Runella sp. SP2: one gene and its partner. The protein of the gene in region 1 interacts with the protein of each later gene in a pairwise test. Links are inferred from orthologs where the notes say so. Each region holds a gene or a part of one and is shown on either strand. Other genes may lie near its edges.

The links.
Region 2: the proteins of DTQ70_RS18800 (region 1) and abc-f interact in binary tests that used the Escherichia coli proteins (3 or more experiments, as listed by UniProt). The link is inferred for Runella sp. SP2 from one-to-one orthologs.

The regions. Positions count from the first base shown.
Region 1 is NZ_CP031030.1:4,693,502-4,705,897, forward strand. Bases 3,044-6,367 are described here. They hold DTQ70_RS18800 (2-oxoglutarate dehydrogenase E1 component), read right to left. Parts: upstream 6,019-6,367; coding sequence 3,244-6,018; downstream 3,044-3,243. Other genes in these bases: odhB (2-oxoglutarate dehydrogenase complex dihydrolipoyllysine-residue succinyltransferase), read right to left, coding at 3,044-3,196; DTQ70_RS18805 (PorP/SprF family type IX secretion system membrane protein), read right to left, coding at 6,102-6,367. Outside these bases: DTQ70_RS18785 (McrC family protein), read left to right, coding at 1-81; lpdA (dihydrolipoyl dehydrogenase), read right to left, coding at 121-1,524; more of odhB, read right to left, coding at 1,649-3,043; more of DTQ70_RS18805, read right to left, coding at 6,368-7,019; DTQ70_RS18810 (TlpA disulfide reductase family protein), read right to left, coding at 7,267-8,688; DTQ70_RS18815 (redoxin domain-containing protein), read right to left, coding at 8,703-9,800; DTQ70_RS18820 (carboxypeptidase-like regulatory domain-containing protein), read right to left, coding at 9,841-11,847; DTQ70_RS18825 (HlyD family secretion protein), read right to left, coding at 11,940-12,396. UniProt on the Escherichia coli protein: E1 component of the 2-oxoglutarate dehydrogenase (OGDH) complex which catalyzes the decarboxylation of 2-oxoglutarate, the first step in the conversion of 2-oxoglutarate to succinyl-CoA and CO(2).
Region 2 is NZ_CP031030.1:4,135,475-4,147,437, forward strand. Bases 3,725-6,615 are described here. They hold abc-f (ribosomal protection-like ABC-F family protein), read right to left. Parts: upstream 6,182-6,615; coding sequence 4,268-6,181; downstream 3,725-4,267. Other genes in these bases: DTQ70_RS16445 (response regulator), read left to right, coding at 3,725-4,134; DTQ70_RS16455 (PQQ-dependent sugar dehydrogenase), read left to right, coding at 6,248-6,615. Also shown: DTQ70_RS16430 (sulfite exporter TauE/SafE family protein), read left to right, coding at 1-236; hemN (oxygen-independent coproporphyrinogen III oxidase), read left to right, coding at 429-1,790; DTQ70_RS16440 (PAS domain-containing sensor histidine kinase), read left to right, coding at 1,830-3,071; more of DTQ70_RS16445, read left to right, coding at 3,076-3,724; more of DTQ70_RS16455, read left to right, coding at 6,616-8,446; DTQ70_RS16460 (GNAT family N-acetyltransferase), read left to right, coding at 8,479-9,495; DTQ70_RS16465 (universal stress protein), read right to left, coding at 9,544-10,041; DTQ70_RS16470 (cell wall metabolism sensor histidine kinase WalK), read right to left, coding at 10,135-11,508; DTQ70_RS16475 (response regulator transcription factor), read right to left, coding at 11,505-11,963. UniProt on the Escherichia coli protein: Genetic data indicate it may be involved in ribosome assembly or function.

The DNA of each region.
Region 1 (12,396 bases):
GACATAACCCAGCCTTTATCGACGAGCATGGGAACGATTCGGGCCATTATAGCCCATCAAAAAAATACCCCGACAAGCTAGCTCATCGGGGTATCAGTGATTTGGCTATAAATTCAAGCGTTACGCATTCAAGGCGCGGTTGCCAGTGGCTGCTAAACACGCTTCTTTAAACGCTTCGGTATAAGTCGGGTGCGCGTGCGACATACGGCTAATGTCCTCCGCCGATGCACGGTATTCCATCGCTACTACGGCTTCCGCAATCATGTCGGCAGCACGTGGACCAATGATATGAGCGCCCAAAATTTCGTCCGTTTCTTTGTGAGCCAGTACCTTTACCGTACCATCGATGTCCATACTAGCGCGGGCACGTCCCAACGCTTTGAACGGAAACGAACCCGACTTGTAAGGCACACCTTTGGCTTTGAGTTCTTCTTCCGTGCTTCCGACACTTGCCACTTCTGGCCATGTATAAACAACGCCTGGAATCAACGAATAGTTGATGTGTGGTTTTTGGCCAACAATGGTTTCGGCTACAAATACGCCTTCTTCTTCGGCTTTGTGGGCGAGCATTGCTCCGCGAATCACGTCGCCGATGGCATAAATGTTAGGAACTTTGGTTTGAAGTGTATGCTCGTCCACTTCGATTTTTCCGCGGTTATCAGCGACCAAACCTGCATTTTCAATTGCTAAACCATCGGTATATGGGCGGCGTCCTACGCTCATCAAACAGTAGTCACCCGTAAATGTTACGATTTCACCTTTTGGATTTTCGGCCGTAACCACTACTTCGTCTCCTGTATTTTCAACTGACTTCACTTTGTGACTGAAGTAGAAGTCGGTACCGAGTTTTTTCAAGCTACGTTGAAGCTCTTTACCCATTGTTCCGTCCATGGTAGGAATCATAGCCGAAGCATACTCTACAAAGCTCACTTTTGCACCGATACGGGCATACACAGAGCCTAATTCAGCCCCGATTACCCCTGCTCCAATCACGATTAAGTGCTTTGGAACTTCTTTCATTTGAAGGGCTTCGGTAGAAGTAATAATGCGTTTTTTATCGATAGTTACCCCTGGCAAAGATGAAGGTTTTGAGCCTGTTGCAATAACGATATTTTTTGACGTTACCATCTCAATTTCACCCGAATCTTTGGTCACTTTTACCGTGTTTTTATCCACGAAAGAACCTTTTCCTTGGTAAACGTCGATTTTATTTTTCTTCATCAAAAACTCTACTCCTTTGCAAACTTGGCTGACAACCTCGCTTTTGCGGGCAATCATCTGTGCCAAATCCACCTGCAAGTTTTCGAGTTTGATGCCATGTTCAGCAAAGCTATGCGCCGCATTGTAGTAATGTTCTGACGAGTCAAGCAATGCTTTTGAAGGAATACAACCTACGTTAAGGCAAGTTCCTCCCAGCGTTTTATATTTTTCGATGATGGCCGTTTTCAAGCCTAATTGAGCACAACGAATGGCGCAGATATAGCCTCCTGGCCCTGAACCGATAACGATAACGTCGTATTGCATTGGTTAGTTATGAATTTATGTGCCGAAGCACGAGTTATTAGCTATTTTTAGTCTCACTTTTGCATAACCAGAACTCTCTATAAAACAGCAAAGACGCCTTGAAAAAGCGTCTTTGCATTGATTTTTATACTTCCAACAACAAACGTGTTGGATCTTCAAGGATTTGCTTCACACGTACCAAGAAGCTTACTGAGTCACGTCCGTCGATGGTTCGGTGGTCGTAGCTAAGTGCCACGTACATGATAGGACGTACTACGATTTCACCATTTACTACCACGGGGCGTTCTACGATGTTGTGCATACCCAAAATCGCCGATTGTGGTGCGTTGATAATTGGGGTCGAAAGCATCGACCCAAAGATACCACCGTTGGTAATGGTAAATGTACCACCTTGCATTTGGTCGATGGTCAATTTGTTGTCACGGGCCAAACCTGCCAAGCGAATGATTTCTTTTTCGATTTCGGCAAAGGTCATTTTTTCAGCATTGCGAACCACAGGCACCACCAAACCACGGTCAGTCGAAACGGCGATTGAAATGTCTGAGTAGTCGTTGTAAACCACTTCTTCCCCGTCGATGAACGAGTTTACGACAGGGAACTCCTGCAACGCAATCGCGCACGCTTTGGTAAAGAACGACATAAAGCCGAGGCCAACACCGTGTTTTTCTTTGAATTTATCTTTGTATTTGGCGCGTAACTCCATGATAGGCTTCATGTCCACCTCGTTGAAGGTCGTCAACATGGCCGTTTCATTTTTCACTGCTACCAAACGGCGAGCAATGGTTTTACGCAACGAAGTCATTTTTACGCGACGCTGTCCGCGTGGATCAGCAGCTTTTGGAGCGGCTGGTGCCACAGGGGCTGCTTTTGGAGCAGGGGCAGGCGTAGCTGCCGCTGGCGCTGCAACTTGCGCTTTTTCGGCGTCTTCTTTGGTAATACGTCCACCAACACCTGAGCCAGCTACCTCCGATGCACTAATGCCTTTTTCCGAAAGAATTTTGGCAGCGGCTGGCGATGGGTGACCCGAGGCATAACCACTTGCCGATGCCACTGGCGCAGCAGCTGGGGTTTCTACGGGAGCTGGGGCTGGAGCAGCGGATTGGCTAACCCCTCCGCCTACTTCGATGCGGCAGATGGTCGCACCAATAGGCAAGGTAGCACCTGCTTCGGCAACAATGCGGAGTGTTCCTGCCGCTTCAGCAGGAAGTTCAAAAGTTGCTTTGTCCGATTCCAATTCGCACAAAACCTCATCCAATTGTACTACATCGCCGTCTTTCTTATTCCAGTTGGCAATCGTCACTTCCGTCACCGATTCTCCTACCGTTGGCACTTTCATTTCTACCACTTTAGCAGCTACGGGCGCCGATGCTGCGGGAGCAGGGGCAGGTGCCGCCGCTACTGGAGCAGGTGTAGGAGCGGGGGCAGGTGCCGCCGCTGATGCTTCGATAATACAAATCAAACCACCAATCGGCAGAACATCTCCTTCTTGGGCTTTGATACGCAGTACGCCATCGGCTTCTGATACTACTTCAAACGACGCTTTATCAGAGTCTAAGCTGCATATTACTTCATCACGCTTGACGCTTTCCCCGTCTTTTTTCACCCAAGAACCAATCGTTACTTCGGTGATAGATTCCCCAACGGTTGGGACTTTTATTTCAATTTGTGACATCCTTCTTATATCCTTTACGTGCTGAAGCACAAGTTAATCGTTTATTGTTATTTTCCAGCAAAAGCTTGTTCGATGAGGTCGGCTTGCTCCACCGTATGAATTTTCATGTAACCCGTTGCAGGTGATGCACTTGCTTTGCGGGCAATCACACTTCCCAAACCAATTTCTGGGAATTCACGGAGAATAAACGACCAGTAACCCATGTTTTCTGGCTCTTCTTGCACCCATACAACTTCGGCTTTTTTGTACTGTGACAAGTACGCCTCTATTTGCTTTTTGGGGAATGGGTGCAATTGTTCAACCCGAATGATGGCCACGTCTTTGCGCTGGTCTTTTTGTTGTTTGTCATACAACTCCCAGTAAATTTTACCAGTACACAACAACACTTTTTTCACCTTTTTAGGATCCGCATACGTATCGCCGATGGTTTCTTGGAAACGACTTCCTTCTAAGAAATCGCTCATTGGCGAAACTGCCATTGGACTACGCAACATCGACTTAGGCGACATCAAAATACACGGCTTACGGAATGGCGTCGTTAGCTGACGACGCATCATGTGGAACAAGTTGGCAGGGGTTGTGATGTTACACACATACATATTATATTCTGCCGAAAGAATCAAGAAACGTTCTGGACGGGCGCTTGAGTGCTCAGGGCCTTGGCCTTCGTAGCCGTGTGGCAGAAGCATCACCAAGCCGTTCATGGCATTCCATTTTGATTCGGTAGCCGCAATAAACTGGTCAATCATGATTTGGGCACCGTTGGCAAAATCTCCAAACTGTGCTTCCCAAATCACCAATGCGTGGGGGTTTGCCATGGCATACCCGTATTCGTAACCCATTACTCCGTACTCTGAAAGCAATGAGTTATAGATTTCAAATTTACCTTGTCCTTCGCCAATGTAGGCCAAGCTGTTGTGCGTAGCGTTGGTTTCGCTTTCGTGCAATACCGCATGGCGGTGCGAGAAGGTACCACGCTGCACGTCCTGCCCTGTCATACGAACCGTTCTACCTTCGGCCAAAAGCGAACCGTAAGCCAGCAACTCACCCGCTGACCAGTTGAAAGGTTTTTCGCCCGCAAAAATCTGCTTGCGTTCTTCCAACACCTTTTCAATTTGTTTCAGCACCTTGAAATCGGCAGGAAGGCTCGAAAGGGCGTTACCCACTTTCTCAATCACTTCTTTAGAAATACCTGTTTCGGGCGACTGCTCAAAATCCTCTGGTACTGAGCGGCGCAATTCTGCCCAATCACGTTCAAGCTTTGGACGCTCGTAGGGAAGTTGTTTCTGTTTTACTTTTTGCAATAATTCTTGCAGTTCTCCTTCCAACTCAGCGCGCATTTGGTCGGCAATCTGCGCATCCAACTCACCGCGTTCCGTCAATTCTTTCAAGTACAAATCACGGCCGTTGAGTTGCTGTGAAATTTTAGCGTACATCGTCGGTTGCGTAAAACGCGGCTCATCCGATTCGTTGTGGCCGTATTTACGGTAACAAACCATATCGACAAACACATCACGGTTAAACTCCTGACGGAATTCAACGGCCACTTTCATCACAAACGCTACTGCTTCTGGGTCGTTACCATTGACGTGGAAAATAGGCGCATCCACAATTCTGGCGATATCCGAACAATAAATCGACGAGCGGTCGTCTTCGTGGTCGGTTGTAAAGCCAATCTGGTTGTTAATCACAAAATGTAACGTTCCTCCTGTGTAATAGGCAGGAAGATTCGACATTTGGGTTACTTCATATACGATACCTTGTCCAGCCACGGCGGCGTCACCGTGAATCAAGATAGGTAATACAGGATCATATTTATCTTGACCTGGAATGTGGTTGTAGTGCTCATCCGCACGGGCACGCACGTATCCAACTACTACTGGATTAACCGCCTCCAAGTGCGACGGGTTTGGCATCAGCTTGAGGCTTACGCGTTTACCTTCGGGCGTTTCGATTTGGCTCTCGTAACCCATGTGGTATTTTACGTCACCATCACTGAATTCGTCCAACACCACGTTTTCTTCAAATTCATTGAACACTTGCTCGTAAGGCTTGTGCATGATGTTGGTCAGTACGTTGAGGCGACCACGGTGCGCCATCCCTACTACTACCTCTTCCACGCCCAACTCAGCCCCACGGTTGATGGCCACGTCCAAAGCTGGGATAGCCGCTTCACCACCTTCGAGTGAAAAACGCTTCTTACCCAAAAATTTGGTATGTAGGAAGTTCTCGAACGTAACGGCGTCATTCAATTTTTCGAGAATTCTCTTCTTCTGTTCAATTGTTGGATTGAAATTAAGAAACTCATTTTCAATCTTTTTACGCAACCAGCTCTTCACTTTACGATCGCGGATGTATTGGTATTCAAAACCAATTTTACCCGTATAAACTTTTTGGAGAGCGGCGACAATTTCGCGGAGGGTAGCAGCACGGCCAAACACCTCAATACCCGCTTCAAAAACAGTATCTAAATCTGCTTCTGCGAGGTTAAAATCTGATAAATCGAGTTCTGGATAGCGATTTGTACGCGGCCCGAGTGGGTTGGTTTGCGAAGCCAAATGTCCCCGTTGACGATACCCTCTAATAAGGTGTACCACTTCCATTTCTTTACGGGTATGACTAGCCGAGACGGGCTTTTCGGTCGTAGCCGTTCCGTTTCCGTTTAGAGTAGGCTTTGAATCACCGTATTTGAGTGAAAATTCAAACCCTTCGAAGAAACGTTGCCAGCTTAAATCAACGGAGTCAGGTTGTTGTTGGTATTTTTGGTACAACTCTTCAATGTACGCAGCTTCTGAATTCGCTATATATGAGTATTTTTCCATTTAAAAACCACTTAGTTTCAGGGGCGCAAAGTTAGCTTTGAATTTGTAATTAATTGCAAAAATCGTATAGTTTTAGCAAAAATCTAATCTCTTTGAGGATTCGGTTGAAGGGTAAAAACAATTTCGTGGATTCCCTTTCCCACTCCTGCGATGTTATTGGTTTGGGCGTTAAAATCCTCTACTCGACGAGAACTATACGCATAACCAATCCGAATGTTCTTCGATATGTCGTATGCAAGCAAGAGTTGCCAGTAAGTTGTACTGCCAAATCGAACCGATAACCCGCCCGTAAAGCGGTCTTGTGCAGTAGCAATGGCGTTTAAATCAAGACGCATTTTTGACTTTTCGGGCTTGGTAAGAAGTAGAGATGGCTTGACGATGATTCCGTCGCTTACTTCTGATTTCATCCCTAGTTGGACAAAAATGGGGCGTTGGTAATTGATTAATCCGCTCGTGCTGTTGTACCCGTACTGCTGTTTGAGGATTTCGGGCATCGACACTCCTCCAAAAAACGTTTCATCTTCGTAATAAATTCCAACCCCTGCGCTTGGCAAGGCTTTATTGATGTTTCCGCCCGTATTGAGCACATCGCGCGCAGGCAAAACGTTGATTCCACCCAATGCCCCAATCGACAATTTTTGCTCTTCTGATATTTTGTGAATGTAGCTAATACTCCCAAACACGGCCGTATTGGCCGACACGCGGTCGTTTAGCCCTTGGAGTCCTAGGCCAATTTTTCCGTTCGCTACGGTTCCGTCCATGGCAAAAGATTGGGTAATGGGCAACCCTTGCACGCCCGCTACAAATTGACGACGCAATACAGCATTGAAATGGAAGGTTTCACGGATACCCGTTGCGGCAGGATTAATCGCCAGTGGATTTACCAAATACTGGGCATACTGCACTTCGCGCTGGGCTTGGACGTGGTAAGCGGTTAGCAGTAGGCAAGAAGCCGTTAGCAGAAAATTGGCCGTTTGTCGTAAATATCGTTTTTTCATCATTACACGAGTTGATTCATTCATCAACGCAAAAGAAAGCAGGAATCTTGCCAAACACAACAAAAAAAGCAGAAGTCCTCATGAGCTTCTGCTTTTTGATAGGTAGCGAGTGAATTTATTGCAAAATCTTCATATTTTCTATCAAAGGAGACAAACATATAGAATACTTCGTTGTAAGAAATTTTGCAGGTGACTAGGCAAAGGTAGAAACATAGTTCACATTGGACGGATAGTCGTGGAGATTATTATTTTAGCGAGTTGGCTCAAGTAAAACTCGTTCAATCGTCTTTAAAAAATCTTTTCCTTCATTGTATTTAGGTCTCGGTGGATTGGTATCCGCAAACTTTCCTTCTTTGTCGATGATAAAGTAACTTGGCAAACCCATGACACCGTATTGCTTTGCAACTGTGTCTTTAAAGCCATTTTTTAACCGTATGTGATGCCCCACTATCCCCCATTTAGCAATGGCTTTCTTCCAGTCACTCTCTTTGTCGTCCAAAGAAATGCTCAAAAACACTACTTTGTCAGGCGCACTCAAGGATTCTTTTATCTTTTTGACGTTTTTGGCCTCCGCAATGCAAGAACTACACCAACTCGCCCAAAAATCCAACACAATTACTTTGCCTTTATAGCTTTCTAACTTCGCCAATGCCTCAACTCCCAAATCAAATGCTTTTTGTCCTTCGGCCACTACTTTTGCTTTGATTTGCCTACCTTTCAAAAAAGGGATGTATGGACTATTTGGATAATCTTCAACGTATTGATCGTAAAGCTTTTGGTTCGTGGGATTCCAGCCTTCTGTTCTGAGTTTATCAAAAATTTGGTACGCAAACTGGTTTTCTGCCACCTTTGGATGGTATAAACTCCGCTGAAAATCCATCAAGCTCATCGTCGAACTTTTAAACATCACCTTCATGTCATTGTACAAAAAAGAGGATAACGCATCTAAATAGCCAACGTAATACAAAGATTTTGCCGTAGTATCACTTTGTAAAGGCATTGTTCGCGTAAACTTCTTCAGTTCATTCGGCAAATCATAGAATGGAATGGGAGGCTTGTTTTCGGGCAATAATGGCGTAAAACGGTAACTATTCACCTCTCCCTTGATGTCAGCATACCTGACCTTTGCAAACAGAGGCGACGTTATTTTCTCAAATTTGGCTAATAAATTTATCCTTCCCGCCTCAACAGAATCAATGTATTTAAACTGAAATTCAATAGGCTTACCAAAATTTTGCATAAACTTCTCGCCCCAAGAACCCCAATTGCGGGCATCTTCCACGTAATAATTATACTTGGCAGCATTTACTCCTTTAAACGACATTGTTTCCAAAATTTTTGTGGCATCAAAATACATGGTCACACTGTCCCCCTTTTCGATAAGCCAGTTTCTCAACACAACCGACGATTCATTACTGTGATAAAAGTGAATGTAAGCTAAGTCATCTAAAACCAGCTTCAACGTAAACTTATTCGCTTTGTCTAGCTTCGCTTCTATGATTTCACGCTCTCCCACTAAACCATGCCGAAGCAAAATAAAAGACATGGAAGAATCGAGCGGGTTTTTGATTTCTCCAGAAATAGTTACGTTCTGGGAGAAAACCTCTAGTGTAAAAACCAATAAATAGCTGTAAGACAAAAGGAGAATAGTCCAGGTCGTTTTGAGACGCATAAAAATTGAGAGGTTTATTTTTTGCGCAATATTTCTTCCACTTCTTTCAAAATTCTCGAATCACCTCTCTTGACGATTTTAAGATTTTTGTCCAGCAAAAAGTACGTTGGATAAAACGTGATATTCAACTGCTTCGCTAACGTTTTACGTCCCAGACGTAACTCCTCTATTTGCGTCCACCCAATGTCCTTTTTCTTGAGAAGCGCGCGAAGCTGCGCACTGGGCACTTCATTTTCTCCCGCAATCCCTATGATTTGAAGGCGTGACGCGTCAAAAGTCGTGTATAAGTTTTGTAACTCAGGTATCGCCTTGATGCACGGCCCGCACCAACTCCCCCAAAAATCCAGCAAAATGTAATCCGATTTTATTTCCGACAAGTTGACTTCTTTGTCCTCAATACTCCTCGTATTAAACGGCCGAATGCGAACCCCTTCGCCTACACTCTCTATTTTCTTGATTTCGTCCATAATCGCTTTGTGAAACGGATGGTTTCCCCAAGCAGCTGCGTACGCTTGCAGTTGCTCATTACATACACTTTTGGACCAAGCTCTCCATCGGCCTGCCAACAAATAAAAGTCTATAAAATTCCTGCGGGGCGTAAAAATGATGCTATCCAACTGTTTGTTTAACTCTCCAACAGCTTGGCTAGACTTTAACATGAATTTTTCTGCCCCTAATGTGTCCCCAGCCGCTAGTAATTTATTGTACTCAATTGTATTTGCTACCAATTTGTCGCGCACTGGCAATACCATATTTTTATCAAAATCATCCCATTCGGTTGTTAACGTGCTGCCTTTGACAGTAAACTTACTGGATTCATCAAAGATCAATTCCACGTCGCGCTCCCAAACAAAATCTTTGAAGGTTTCTATTACGTTATTTGCAACAATTCTGTAAAACGTCAAAGGTGCATTTTTGCGATTTAGCGTCGCTGTTCCTTTGGCAGCGATTGTGAGTGAGTCAAATGGTTGCATTGATTTGTATCCTCCCATTACTTCCACTTGAACCGTTATAGGCTTCTCTGTTGTGTTTTGAATGGTGAGGTTTTGTGCGACGGCAGTTAGGCTACTCACAGCCCCCAATATGCCTACTAGAAATGACCAAAGCTTCATCGTAACGTTTGTTTATGGATTTATAAACTAACTTTTGGTTTTAACGTACCCGAAGCTCATGCGTAAAAGGCTGATTTTCGAGCGTTAAGCCGTTGATGGTGACGTAATAGGTGACACCTCTGGGTAACAGAAAACGAACCAGCACTTCTCCTTCTTTCGACAACTCCGTGGTTGGCTGCCAATAAAACAGTTTTCCTTCGTTGACGGAGGCCGTAGGCGCAGCGGAGTGGCTCACCGCCCGCTTGGTCACGACATTGATAGCCCCATTTTTACCGCGCAACCCCAACAGTGGATTCGCGCGTTTGATGACTTCAATGCGTTCTACTTCGCTTACGGGAATGGCGCTGAGGCTTTGCAGGGTTCCGTACGGAATTCCATCCAACAAAAAAAGCGGTTCCTCTTCCCCCGACGATGTTGCCCGCAGGCTGTACCCTCCCCCTCGGATTCTCGCTCCTTTTCGGCTAAAACCGCCGTTGTCGGTTGTTTCAAAAATATCAACCCCAGGTACTTTGCTTTGCAACGCCGTGATGACGTTCCCCGAAATAATGTCTCGGAGGTCTTTACTTTCCACCACGTAGTCTATTTTTCCCAACAAAGTTTGGGTAGCGCGTTTGTTTTGTTTGACCTTCACTTTTACCTCTTCCAACGTAATGGCGTTGTTGGGAGCGACGGCCACCGACGAAGTATCAGTAATGGCCACGACTGGCAACGACGTATCGGCCGCGCTCGCTTGCAGGTCTTCAATAACCGCAATCGATACTTTTCCCTGCACGGGCGTTCCGTCCGTTTTTTTCACTTGGATGCGAAAAACCGTCGAATCTCCTTCAAACGAATGTTTGACCGATACCAGCGGTGCGGGGAGTGCCTCTAACGCACTCAAAATGGGGGCTTCGGCTTCCGTTTTGGGCAATAACAACTGCCAATTAGCGGATTCGGGCAGCGGCTCAGGGTCAAAGTCCAGCGGCAACAAATCGGCGACTCGCCCTTCGGCAATGTCGCCCGCCCATTCGCTGCTGTTAGCGTCAAAAAGCAAGCCCGAGGTTGTCACTTCGGCTTTGCCGCCTTTGATACGCAGCCACGACACGGGAAAAGGAGCATCTTGGTACGTCCCGATTCGCGCCACTTGGTTGACATTGAGCACTTCAATTTCATTCCGAATGTACAATTCCCTTGACATCGGAAACTTGCCCATTCGTACGGCCGCCGTATCGTTGAAAGGAAACAGACGCTTGCCCAACTGCGGGTTCAAATGCGTAAATGTGGTTTTTTCGTGGTAGGTAGGACTGACTTCATACACCACAAACCCTTCTTGCTTGAGTTTGTTTTGGGCCAGTGCTTTCAGGAAGTGCCGCTCCGAGCCTTCATACGCCCGTTGGCGGTTTTCGGCGACTTTCTTTTGTTGTTTGGGGTCTGTCAATTTTATTTCTTCAAACCGCGCCAAGCCCGCAAAGCTACTGCGTATAGGTGAAACCGTTGCCCGTTGAAGTTCAAAATAGATATTGTATCCCAACGCTTTGTTTTCGATGGCAATGGGCTGTTTGGCCGAAGCCGAAAACGTATTGCCGTCCCCATCAAAGTCAACGACCCAAGCGTTCAGAATTTTGGTATGACGAACATTTTCACCCGTCCCGACAAACGCCTTCTCAAATTTTTTGTACTGCTTGAGCCACGTTTGGTCGCGCGTACCTTTAACGGCTATTTCGGCGATGGTTTGTTGGGAAGGAACCAGCGAAATGGGAAACAAAAGCGTGTCTCGTTGGCTGTAAGTAATTTTCTGGCGAAAAGTAGTGTAACCCAACAGCGAAACCACGACTTCTACGCTACCACCGCGCAGGTGTTGAAAGACGTTTTTTAGGGTATATTTCCCCAGCGTATCGGTTTCGGTGGCTTTGGAGGTATTGCTAATAAACACAACCGCAAAAGGAACAGGCGCCGAGGTGTGGGCATCTATTACCTTACCGACCAACACCTGTGCTTGGACCGCCGTTTTGACGAAGATACCCAACAGTAAACCGACGATAAACTTTCTTGTCCCGAATTTGAGCATACGATTTGGGCGAATAGTGCCATTATTCCAAGAAAGTTAGTGAATTATGCAGTAACTAGCAACTGTTTTTTTATTCGGTTCAGACTCCCCTATTATTTCCACAACTTTCTTACTTCGTACAGCATTCGTTCGGCCACGCTCACATCGTCCGTCACTATCTCTGCCGTGGCATTCAAGCCATTTTTAAACGGGAGCATTTTGTGCGTAGAGGTCTGTAAACCTTTGGGCAAAACGACAAAGGCCAGAAAGGTACTGTCGGACGAAGGCACTGATGCAATGGTTTGAAGCTGACCCGCAACTACGCCAAATTGCTCAAACGGATAACTCTGAAATTTGATGATGACTCGTTGTCCTACTTTTACTTTCCCCCCATTTTGTTGAGGAATTTTCACTTCCCCCACGGCGTTATTTTGAGGGTTTCCTACGTAAAAAAGCACATCTTCGGCTTTTACTAGCTGCGTTTCTTGCCAAAGTGACGTAAAATAAACCTGTCCATTTTTAGGAGCAATCAGTAAGTAACGTACTTTCCAGGCCATCAGCGAAGCGCGT
Region 2 (11,963 bases), 560 kb from region 1 along the record:
CCGACGGGGCGCTTTTTATGGCTACCTTTGGACTTGGTACTCTTCCCGCTATGAGTGCCGTGGCGTTTGTAAAAAATCTTTTTTCTAATTTTCTCCGCAGCCGTGCCCGCCAATGGATGCCTGCTTTTGTGGCCGTTGTCGCCATCGTGCTCATTCTCCGTGGCTTAGAAGTAACAGGCTGGCCGATTTTAGGTTTAGAAAACCGTGAGATTCCTGTTTGTCATGGCGGGAGGTAGGTTTGTTTTCATATCTTTTGCTACAAACGTTATGCCTCTCCGAGGCTAATCTTTAATCGTTTCACTGAAACGATTAAAAGCGTTTTCGCCTATTTTAATAAAAACAGCCATTGACATTTTTCCAATCAGCCTGACCAATGTCATATTTTACTTTTCCAATAGCTTGCATTTTTGGTAAAACACCTATTTACCATGAACACGCAACTACTTCAGAAATACAACGTGCCTGGGCCTCGCTACACCAGTTACCCGACAGTGCCTTATTGGGACAAAACCCCACTTACCGAAACCCGTTGGAAAGACTTGGTAAAAGATATATTTGAAATCAGCAATACGTCCGAAGGAATTAGCCTCTATATTCACTTGCCGTACTGCGAAAGTTTATGCACCTACTGTGGCTGCAATACTCGCATTACGGTCAATCACAAAGTAGAACAACCGTACATTGCAGCCGTCTTGAAAGAATGGCAGCTTTATCTTGATTTTCTACCCAATCGCCCCCAAATCCGTGAGTTACACTTAGGAGGAGGAACGCCCACATTTTTTAGCCCTGAAAATCTCCGAACGCTGATTTCGGGTTTGTTTGAAAAAGCCGACATCCATCCTAACCACGAATTTGGGTTTGAAGCGCACCCAGCTAGTACTACCGACGCGCACCTCCAAACGTTGTTTGAACTAGGTTTTCGTCGGATTAGCATTGGGGTTCAAGATTTCAATCCCGTTATTCTTGACCTCATTAATCGCCCTCAAACGTACGAACAAGTCAAACATGTAACCGAAAAGGCGCGTGAAATTGGTTATACGTCGGTTAACTATGATTTGGTTTATGGTTTACCACGGCAGCAAGTAGAAGGAATGACCCAAACCATCGGAGAAGTGATTCAGCTTCGTCCCGACCGCATTGCGCTTTACAGCTACGCCCACGTACCTTGGGTAAAACCAGGTCAACGCAAATTTACCGAAGCCGACTTACCAGATGCCGCCAAAAAATTAGCGATTTATGAAGCCTGTCGTAATGCCTTAGAGTCAGTGGGGTATCACGACATCGGGATGGATCACTTTTCACTCAAAACAGATACACTTTATCAGGCCCTTGAAGATAAAAAACTCCACCGCAATTTTATGGGCTATACCACCACCCAGACGCGTTTGCTGGTGGGCTTGGGCGTGTCGGCCATCGGGGATTGTTGGTGGGGCTACGGTCAAAACGAAAAAACGGTCGAGAAATACTACGAACGCCTCAACGCAAACGAGTTACCGATTTTCAGAGGCCATGTTCTGACGCGGGAGGATTTGATTCTACGACGTCATATTTTGCAGTTGATGTGTCATTTTGAAACCACTTGGTTCGATTCCAAAGACCAATGCCAAGCGCTTTACGAAGCCCTTGCCCGACTGGAAGAACCCGAAAAAGATGGCCTTGTTAGCATCGAGCCCTATCACCTCAAAGTAACGCCCGAAGGCCGCTCTTTCATCCGTAATATCAGTATGGCATTTGACGCGCGTTTGTGGGGCGATATACCACAAACAGCCATTTTTAGCCAAACATTTTAAAATTCTTTTGGAAAAATCACCGTAACCTCCGTATTTGGTATGTTAGAAATATTCATTCAGCAAACCCAAGCGATGAGAAGACACGTCGAAATGTTAGATGCACTCTTTAAAAGTGCAACGGAGGGAATTATTGTCGTGGATTCGTGGGGAGCTATACAGTTGGTCAACCCCAAAGCCGAAGAATTATTTGGCTACGATGAAGACGAGTTGATTGGTAAGAAAATAGAAATTCTTATTCCTCAACGATATGCCCGCAATCACGTAGATCACCGCATGAATTACTCCCAGCATCCCAAGGCAAGGAACATGGGGAGAAACCTAGACCTCAATGCCAAGCGTAAAGATAATTCGGAGTTTCCTGTCGAAATCAGTTTAAGTCCGTTTGCCACCAGCGATGGCGAATACATTGTAAGTTTTATTATCGACATTTCGCTGCGCAAAAAACAAGAGGAGGCATTGCTAGAAGCACACCGCCAAATCCAAAGCCTTAACGCCGACTTGGAAGAGCGCGTGCAGCAACGCACCCGTGAACTGGCACATGCGCTAGAGGAGATTGAGCAGTCGAAACAGGAAGTGATGCGGGCGCTGGAGAAAGAGCGCCAACTCAACGACATGAAGACGAAATTTGTGACGATTGCCTCGCACGAATTCCGTACGCCATTGGCGACTATTCTCTCTTCTGCGTCTTTGATTGGACGTTATACGCACGCTGAAGAAGACGAAAAACGTCAAAAACACGTCCAACGTATCAAATCCACGGTAACAAACTTGACCGAGATTTTAAACGACTTTTTGTCGCTCGGCAAACTCGAAGAAGGACAAATCCGCAACGTGCCGATTGTGTTTCCTGTTACTGATTTTTGCAAAGAATTGGTGGACGAACTCAAATCAGTTTGCAAAGAAAACCAGCAGATTATATACACCCACGAAGGTGATTCTGAAGTGTGTGTCGATCGTCATTTGCTCAAAAATGTACTCATCAATTTGCTTTCAAACGCCTCCAAATATTCGGACGCGGGCAAGCAAATTTTCTTACGTTCATCTAAAAAAGAAAAAACCGTTCGCTTTGAAGTACAAGACCAAGGCATTGGGATTCCCGAACAAGACCAAGCGTATGTGTTTGACCGCTTTTTCCGCGCACACAACTCTGGGACGATACAAGGAACTGGCCTTGGGCTAAACATTGTAAAAAAATACATTCAGTTGATGCAAGGCGAAATCCAGCTTACGAGTCAACTGAATCAAGGAACGACGGTGTCTCTCGACCTTCCGAATTGTTAGCCACATGAAGACCATTCTACTGATAGAAGACAATCCCGACATGCGGGAGAATACGACCGAAATTTTGGAGTTAGCACACTACAATGTACTAACGGCAGAAAACGGCAAGAAAGGCATTAAAATCGCTCAAGAACAGCAGCCTGACCTGATTATTTGCGACATCATGATGCCCGAACTCGACGGCTACGGGGTGTTGCATTTGCTCAGTAAAGAAGCTGAAACGGCCAGTATTCCCTTTATTTTCTTAACGGCCAAAGCGGAAAAAGCCGATTACCGCAAAGGAATGACCCTTGGGGCAGACGATTATTTGACCAAACCTTACGACGACGTAGAGCTGCTCAGTGCGGTAGAAACGCGCTTGCGTAAAAACGATTTGCTCAAAACAGAGTATTCACGTACAGAAGAAGGTCTGACGCAGTTTTTGAACGAAGTAAAATCGTTTGAATCGCTCAAAAAACTGTCAGAAAACAAAAAAACGAAGCTCTATAAAAAGCGCGAAACGGTGTATTCGGAGGGAAGTTATCCCAATGCCGTTTATTTCTTAAAAAGTGGAAAAATCAAAAACTCAAAGACCAATGAGTTTGGGAAAGAATACATTGTAGAGCTTCACAAACCTGGCGATTTTTTTGGGTATTTAGATTTATTGGAAAACACGCCCTACCAAGAATCGGCCGTGTCGCTGCAAGACAGTGAAGTGGTTATCATTCCCAAAGATGAATTTAATAGCCTTCTCTACAACAACCGCGACGTAGCCACGAAGTTCATCAAAATGCTTTCCAATGAAGTGCGCGAGCGGGAAGAGCGATTGCTGAAACTTGCCTACAACTCCGTACGAAAACGCGTAGCCGAAGCGCTGATAATGCTAGCCAATCGCTACCAAGAAGATAAAACAAAGCCTTTTGCCATTGCCATCACCCGCGAAGATTTAGCGAGTATCGTGGGCACCGCGACCGAAACGGTTATTCGCACCCTTTCTGATTTCAAAGACGAACATCTTCTCGAAATGAAAGGAAGCCTGATTACGGTACTCGATTATGAGAAACTATCTCGAATGAAGAATTAATAGTGCCGTGATGAGGGTTGTGGTAAGGGTTGCTCACGAAGTGATGAGGGTTTCTCAAAACCCGACGAAACGACGAGTATATGCTGAGATGAGACCCTCCAAGTTTTCAAAACTTGGAGGGCCTTTGTTTTAACTACCCCAACTCCTCCATTTCCATCATGGCATTTTCCCACGCGTCGGTGGTCGCCGCAATTTTTTGCTGGACTTCGGTGTATTTTCTATTCACTTCGGCCAATTTCGCCGCATCACTGTAAATGGCAGTGTCAGCCAACTGTGCTTCCGCTTCTTTCTTACGTTTTTCCAACTCGTCGATTTCTTGTTCGAGTTGGGTGATTTTTTTCTGAAGCGTCTTTTGCTGGTGCGACGAGCCCGAAGACGTATTCTTCGTAGGCACAGGCGCCGAGCGTTGCGGTACTACCACAGTTTCCGCAGGGACTGCTACCACTTCTTCTTGGCGTTCTTCTTGCCACCACTCGTACTCTTGGTAGGTACCAGGGTATTCTTTCACTTCTTTTTCTTCGATGTACCAAATTTTCTCCGCAATGGCTTCCACAAAGAAACGGTCGTGAGAAACCACCACAAACGACCCTTCGTACTGACGAAGCGCCTGAATGAGGATATTCACCGACTGCATATCCAAGTGGTTGGTAGGCTCATCGAGCAACAAGAAATTGGCTTGAGACACCAACACTTTTGCCAACGCAACCCGCGATTTCTCCCCTCCCGATAACACCTTAATTTTCTTAAAAACATCGTCACCCGTAAACAAAAAGCACCCCAAAATCGTCCGACATTCGGTTTCGGTTTTGGTCGGATTGGCGTATTTTAATTCTTCTAAAATCGTATGTTCTATATTAAGCGACTCCAACTGGTGCTGGGCATAAAAGGTAAAGAGCACATTATGACCCAGTCGCCGCTCCCCTTCGACAGGCTCGGTGCCTGCAATGACCCTCAACAACGTGGATTTTCCTTTACCATTGGCCCCGATAAGCGCAATTTTGTCGCCGCGCTCCATCGTTATATTGGTATGTTTCAGGATTTCCTTTTCGCCGTATGCTTTCGAAACATCCTCCAATTGAAGCACATGACGGCCTGGCTGGGTCGTAAATTGGAAACGAAAATGCACCTTGGCATTTTCATCCACTACAGCCTCCACCCGATCCATTCGTTCCAACATTTTGGCGCGGCTTTGGGCTTGTTTTGCTTTGGTTGCTTTGGCCTTAAAGCGCTCAATAAAGCGCTCCGTTTGGCGGATTTTAGCCTGTTGGTTTTCGTAAGCTCCTTTTTGAATCTCGTTACGAAGGGCTTTTTCTTCGAGATAAAATGAATAATTCCCGCCGTAATAGTTTAACTTTTGGTTGCTTACTTCCACCATTGTATCGCAGACATTGTCCAAAAACTCACGGTCGTGCGAGACCACAATCACCGCATTTTCGTAGCTCTGAACATACTTTTCCACCCACTGAATCGAAGGCAAGTCCAAGTGGTTGGTAGGCTCATCGAGCATGAGCAAAGAAGGTTTTTGTAACAGCAACTTGGCCAGCATCACGCGCATTCGCCAACCTCCCGAAAACTGCCGCAGCGGTTTTTGTAAGTCACTTGTCGAAAAACCAAGTCCTTCCAAAATCTCCTCAGCTTTCGACTGAATGGTATAGCCGTCCAATGCCTCAAACTCCTCTTGCAGGCGCGCAAGTCGATCCACCAGTTTATCTTCGTAATTGGTTTCCATTTGATGAATTACTTCATCTATCTGGCGTTGAAGCACCAATTGGCGCTCAAAGGCTTGCAAAGCTACCGTCAAAATAGGCTCATCACTTTGGTAAGAGAGCAAATCTTGGTTCAAAAACCCAATGGTACAACCACCTGCTTTTGAGATATTTCCTGCATCGGGCTGGTAGTTACCCACAATCAAATGCAGCAGGGTGGACTTCCCTGTTCCGTTCAGACCAATAAGGCCAATTTTATCTTTGGGCTTGATATGAAGCGAGGCGTTTTCGTACAAAGCACGGTCGCCGAGATAATACGAGAGGTTGGTAATCGAAATCATGCTACAAAGTTAGCGGTTTTCAAGTAAGGTATTTATATTTGGGTACTACCAAACCGTTTCTAAATCATGAAAAAGGCAGCGTTATGTCTATTTTTATTTTTTCTCTTCTCATATACTCTAAAATCGCAGAACCAAATACCTCAAATTCAATTAACCGAATATGCAGCCGGATTTAATCAACCAAGTGATATTGAAACTGCGGGCGATAATCGCTTGTTTGTTTCTGAGCTTACGGGGAAGATTAAAATCATTCAGAATGGGATTGTTCATCCAACACCTTTTTTAGATATAAGTATGACTGGAGCTTCGATTTATAGCTTCTGTTTTTCTCCTAATTACTCTTCTAATGGTATTTTTTTTGTTTATTATCGAAAACAAGACGGGCTAGGGCAAATTGTAATGTTCAAGAGAAACCCTTCCAATCCTAATCTTACCCTCACTGGGTCAGAAGCCAAGATTCTTACCTTACCCTATTTAGTTCCTGGTGGACATACAGGTGGAGAAATTGCTTTTGGGCCAGATGGATACTTATACATCACAACAGGAGATGATGGTTTAGGGACGCGTAAAACCATGGGAGATTCTCCAGGCAATGCCCAAAACCTCAAAACTGTACTGGGAAAAGTTCTGCGAATTGATGTCAGTACTGCACCCAATTATAAAATTCCAACTACCAATCCCTACCAAACCCTTGGAGATAGCATTCCTGACGAAATTTGGGCACGCGGTTTACGTAACCCTTGGCGAATGAGTTTTGACAAGCAAACAGGTGATTTGTGGATTGGAGACAACGGCGCTGACCATTGGGATGAAGTCAATTTTTTAGCCCACCCTAATTTAGGCGGGGCTAATTTTGGCTGGCGATGTTATGAAGGTAGTCACCCTTATTCCTCTAATGGGTGCAGTGATACTACTCTTCTTATCTATCCAATTCAAGAATATCAAGGCTGGGTATCTGATACTACAAGTGGTGCTTCGGTTATGGGCGGATATGTCTATCGGGGAAACCTATATCCCGCCCTACGAGGGCATTATTTATATGCAGATTGGGTCATGGGTAAATTTTGGACACTTTTTCGTTCCCCAAATGGTCAGCGCATCAATACATTTCAAGGTATTCTCACTTCCTCTCCTGTCACTTTTGGCCAAGACACCAGCGGAGAATTGTACGTTGCGAGCTTAGATGAAGGGAAAATTTATCAAATTGGGCTTAAATCTACCCTTTCAACTCCTACTATTAATGTTGCAGCAGTACCTGCAAGTTGCGGATTAAAAGGCCAAAGTGTTAATAATGATGCTAAGCTAACAATCCAAGGTAATACTATCACTGATAGATATGATTTTACATTTGGCATTAACTACACAGGAACTGCCAATTATACAGTAGGTTCAAAAACTATTCCTTTAAACGGTGTTTTAGTCGCAGACCTACCTAATCCAATTTCCCCGCAAACCATTACTGTACGTATTTTCAGTATTACAAATTCTCACATAGACATTACTACCACACTTGCATCTACAACTTGCATACCATGCCAATTCCCTGCTCCGCAGCCACAATCCATTGATACAAGCGCTTGCATAGGCACTATTCTCAATATCTCAGTAAAAGGGTGTAGTGGACTGTACACTTTAAAAGCTTTCAGCGACTCTCTACTCACTCAATTATCAAGCCTTACGGTGAATAATAATTTTATAACTACACCCACACTCACTAGCCCATTAAAAGTATATACTGCGTGTGTACATACGACCTATCCTGAATGTAAAAGTAACTACGCTCTATTGTCAGTAAAAACTCATGATATCCCCGTTGCCTTCAATGCTCTCAACATTACAAATACATCCTTTGACATTCGATGGCAGGCTTCTAGAAACGAAAGTTATTTACTCAAATATCGTGTAAAAAACACTACTTCCGACTGGATAACCCTTCCTGTACTGACAGCAGATTCTACAGGAATATTTTCCACAATGCTATCTTCGCTCAATCAGGCAACAATTTACGAATGGGCCGTATCTAATGTTCATTGTCACAACTTTACGATTCAAGAAACACGAACTCTGTCTTGTCCTCCCACAATAACTCAGCTAGTTGGCCCAGTTGCCCCCGCAACCTATCAAGCCCACGAAGTCATTCAAAGTAAAGGAACGCTACTGGGCGGAAGTACTTCATTTTATGCAGGAAAAACCATTATCCTCGCACCTGGGTTTCAAAGCGCCTCTAATAGTACTTTTAGTGCTCAGATTAAAGGTTGTGATTAAGTTCTTATCTTTGCCCGACAACACACGAACGAATGACACACCTTCTTCCAAAAAATAAGGTTCAGGCCACTATTCAGCGGGCTTTTTCTTCGTTGGTGTTCGTCAATGACCCCGATGCGCTTACCCGTTTTCGGGGTCGTTGGTCGCCTTGGCTCTTCAATACGCCCTTGCACGTCGTTCACCAACAAGCCGAGCAAGTTTATACTTTTGTGCTCACCGATGCCGAGACGCAGCAAGAACTTCACGGTTTTTTCCATCTTTTTGTCCAAAATCAGCAAGGGATTAGTCCGCTAAGGGCATCGTTTGGGTCGTTTGAAGTAGCCGAAGTTGTCAGCCATGCCGATTTTAGTGTTTGGTTAAACTCCATTGAATCTTTTGCCGTATCGCACGGCATCACGTCGCTGTCGATTCGTCATTACCCAAGCTGTTATCATCCTGCCCGTAGTTCGTTTATCAAGCGCGGATTGGTGCGGCACGGTTTTCAGATAAACCAGTCCTCTATCAATCACTACATTTCGGTAACCTCGCAGCCTTTTGAGACAGAGCTTCACGCCTCCGAACGGCGACGATTACGAAAGTGCCAGCTAGCAGGTTTTCGATTTGAAGAATGGGTAGCTCCTGATGCCAAACAAGTGTATCAGTTTATTGCCCATAACCGCCAACGACTCGGGTATTCGCTTTCTTTTCGTGAAGAGCAGCTGCGGCTTTGGTTGACCGTTTTTCCTGAAATTTTTCGGGTATTTTGCGTCAAAAATGGCGAAGAAATTGCCTCATTAGGGCTAACTGTCCGCGTTGGAAAAAATGTACTCTATCACTTCTGTCCCGCCGACAACCTGACCTATCGACAGTACAGCCCCTCGGTGTTATTAACCAAAGGTTTGTACGAATTTTCCCAGCAAGAAGGTGTAACCATTTTAGATTTGGGCATCTCAGTTGACGCCACTGGCCAGCCTAAAGCCAGTTTGGCTCGTTTCAAACGAAACCTTGGCGCTCAAGAATGCGATAAATGGCACTTTGAAAGAAAAATCGGCATTTCTACCAAAATGTAAAAATGCCGATCGAGTCACGCGTGGGTCAATCTATAATGTAAGTCTGAATCAATGATTAGCTATTTCAAGCCCAAAATAGTTAAAAAGAGTGCTCAAGGTTTTTCGTTCAGCCACAACGCTTTCCCCGCCTACCTCTTGGTAAGACACCCTTGATTTTTTTAATAATGGAGTAGGGTCAAAACCTTTTTTGCCAGGTTTTAATTTATAGTTTTTGGAGAAATAGATTTTTTCAATATTTCGAGCCTCTAGGAAATTACTCAAGGCATTGGCACTATACCCATGAAAAAGCTCAATACTAATACTTCCCAAAAGAGATTCATATCTATTCTTGATAATAGCAATTGCTTCTTCAAATTCAGTTGTTTTCAGGGTATCCACCATTTCATCTGGCGAATAAAACAAAAAATCCGATATGGAATCTGTAGGAATTTTGGCGTACATCAACACCACATTTACTTTTCCCGCATTGATGGTATTCAATGCCAGTCTGAGGGCATTTAGCGACTCAACTTTAAAATCTATCGGCACTAATATTGTTCTTTCCATGCGCTTAGTCGTTTTTAAAACCAATGCAAAGGTGCTACCCCCGACTAAGAATGATTTAAGAAGCAGATTAGAATTCGATAAGAAATGATTTTTTTACGGAATTTTTGCCAAAGGAATCCTAATTTGAACCGTCGTCCCTTCATTGACGACTGAAGAAAGCTGCAATTGACCGTTATGAATTTTGATGATATTACGGGTCAAAGGCAATCCGATACCATAGCCTTCAAAGTTTCGGGTGTTGGAAGCCCTAAAAAACGGGTCATAAATAAACGGAAGTTCTGACTCGGGAATCCCAATCCCGTGGTCCGTAAATGCCAAAAAAACTTGGTCATCGCTGGAGGCAATCGTCACCACAACGGGCTTATTGTTGGAATACTTGCAAGCGTTTGTTAATATATTGGTAAACGCCAGCGAAAGCAGCTGGCGGTTGCCCATCACTTTCAATTTTTTGGGATTCTCGGGCAACAAGCTAAAGTCCACTTGGATGTTATTCTTAGGATTGAGTTTATCAATCATCTCCTTGACTTGCCAAATCAGGTCGTCGGTTCGTAGAATTTCAAAATTAACCCGCTTGTTGGTATAACCCGTTTGAGCCAAATACAGCAACGTTTGCGTGATTTGGTTCAGGCGCTCAGCTTGGCCCAAAATACTCATCAACGACTGCTGGTATTCTTCGGGCGAGCGCTGTTTCATCAGCATCACTTCGGCTTCTCCCATGATAGACGTGAGTGGCGTGCCAAACTCGTGCGAGGCATTACTAACGAAATTGTTTTGGGTTTCAAACGAAGTCTCAAGCCGATCTAGGAGGTCATTGAACGTAGAAATCAATTGGCTAATTTCGGCATCATTTTTTTTCTCTTCGATGCGCAAATGAATATTATCCTTGCTTATTTGTTTCACCCGATCAGTAATGTGCTTGATAGGGTCGAAGATTCGCTTTGAGAAAAAGAAAGACAAATAGGTGGTTATCAAGGCAATAAAAAGAACACCAAGTAAAATCACATTGCGCATAAACAACAAGTGATTGGAGGCATAGTAGTTTTTGGCCGATACTACCACAATGTGTGTTTGATTGTTGCTCTCGTGCCGAATTCCCGTAAAAAAGGTTTCGCCCATCTGACGCGTGGCTTTCCCTTTGTTCAAAATCTCCTTCAAAAACGTCATCGGGAGTTCTGATTTTTTTACCATTTCAGCTAAATCGTTATCATTTTCGACCCTATACAGATACTCTTTTTCGTCCGACAGCTTTTCGAGGTGTTCTTTACGGATAATTTTAAACGGCTCGGCATTGATTTTATCGGCATCAAAATTATACTTCGCCGCAATCGTCGCCCGCGTTTCTAGTCGTTTATAAAAGTCAGTGTAGGAATAATTATACAAAAAATAATAGATACTTCCCCCAAACAGAAGCAGCATCAGGCTGTTGGTAAAAATCAGGAAAAGCGCTATTTTCAGTTGGGTTTTCATGCTTCTCTTAACACATAGCCCATGCCAATCACGGTATGAATCAGCTTAGGCTCGTAGGCTGAATCAAGTTTTTTTCTCAAATAATTGATGTAAACATCCACGACGTTCGTGGCTAGGTTAAAATTGATGTCCCACGCACTCTCCAGCAAATCCACCCTTGAAAGCACTTTGCCTTTGTTTTTTAGCAAAGTAACCAGCAGTCGATATTCGGTAGCAGTGAGGGAGATAAGCTCCCCATTTCGTTCTACGGTTTTGGAGTCATCGTCCACTTTCAAGTTGGCCACCACATACACATTCTCTTTGACCTTGGCCTCGTTCCCACCCTGGCTTGCTCGCCGCAAAAGTGCCTTTATACGTGCTACCAACTCAATGAATTTGAAGGGCTTAGCCAAATAATCGTCTGCCCCAGAATTAAGCCCCAACGCAATATTATCGGCGGTATTGAGGGCCGTCAA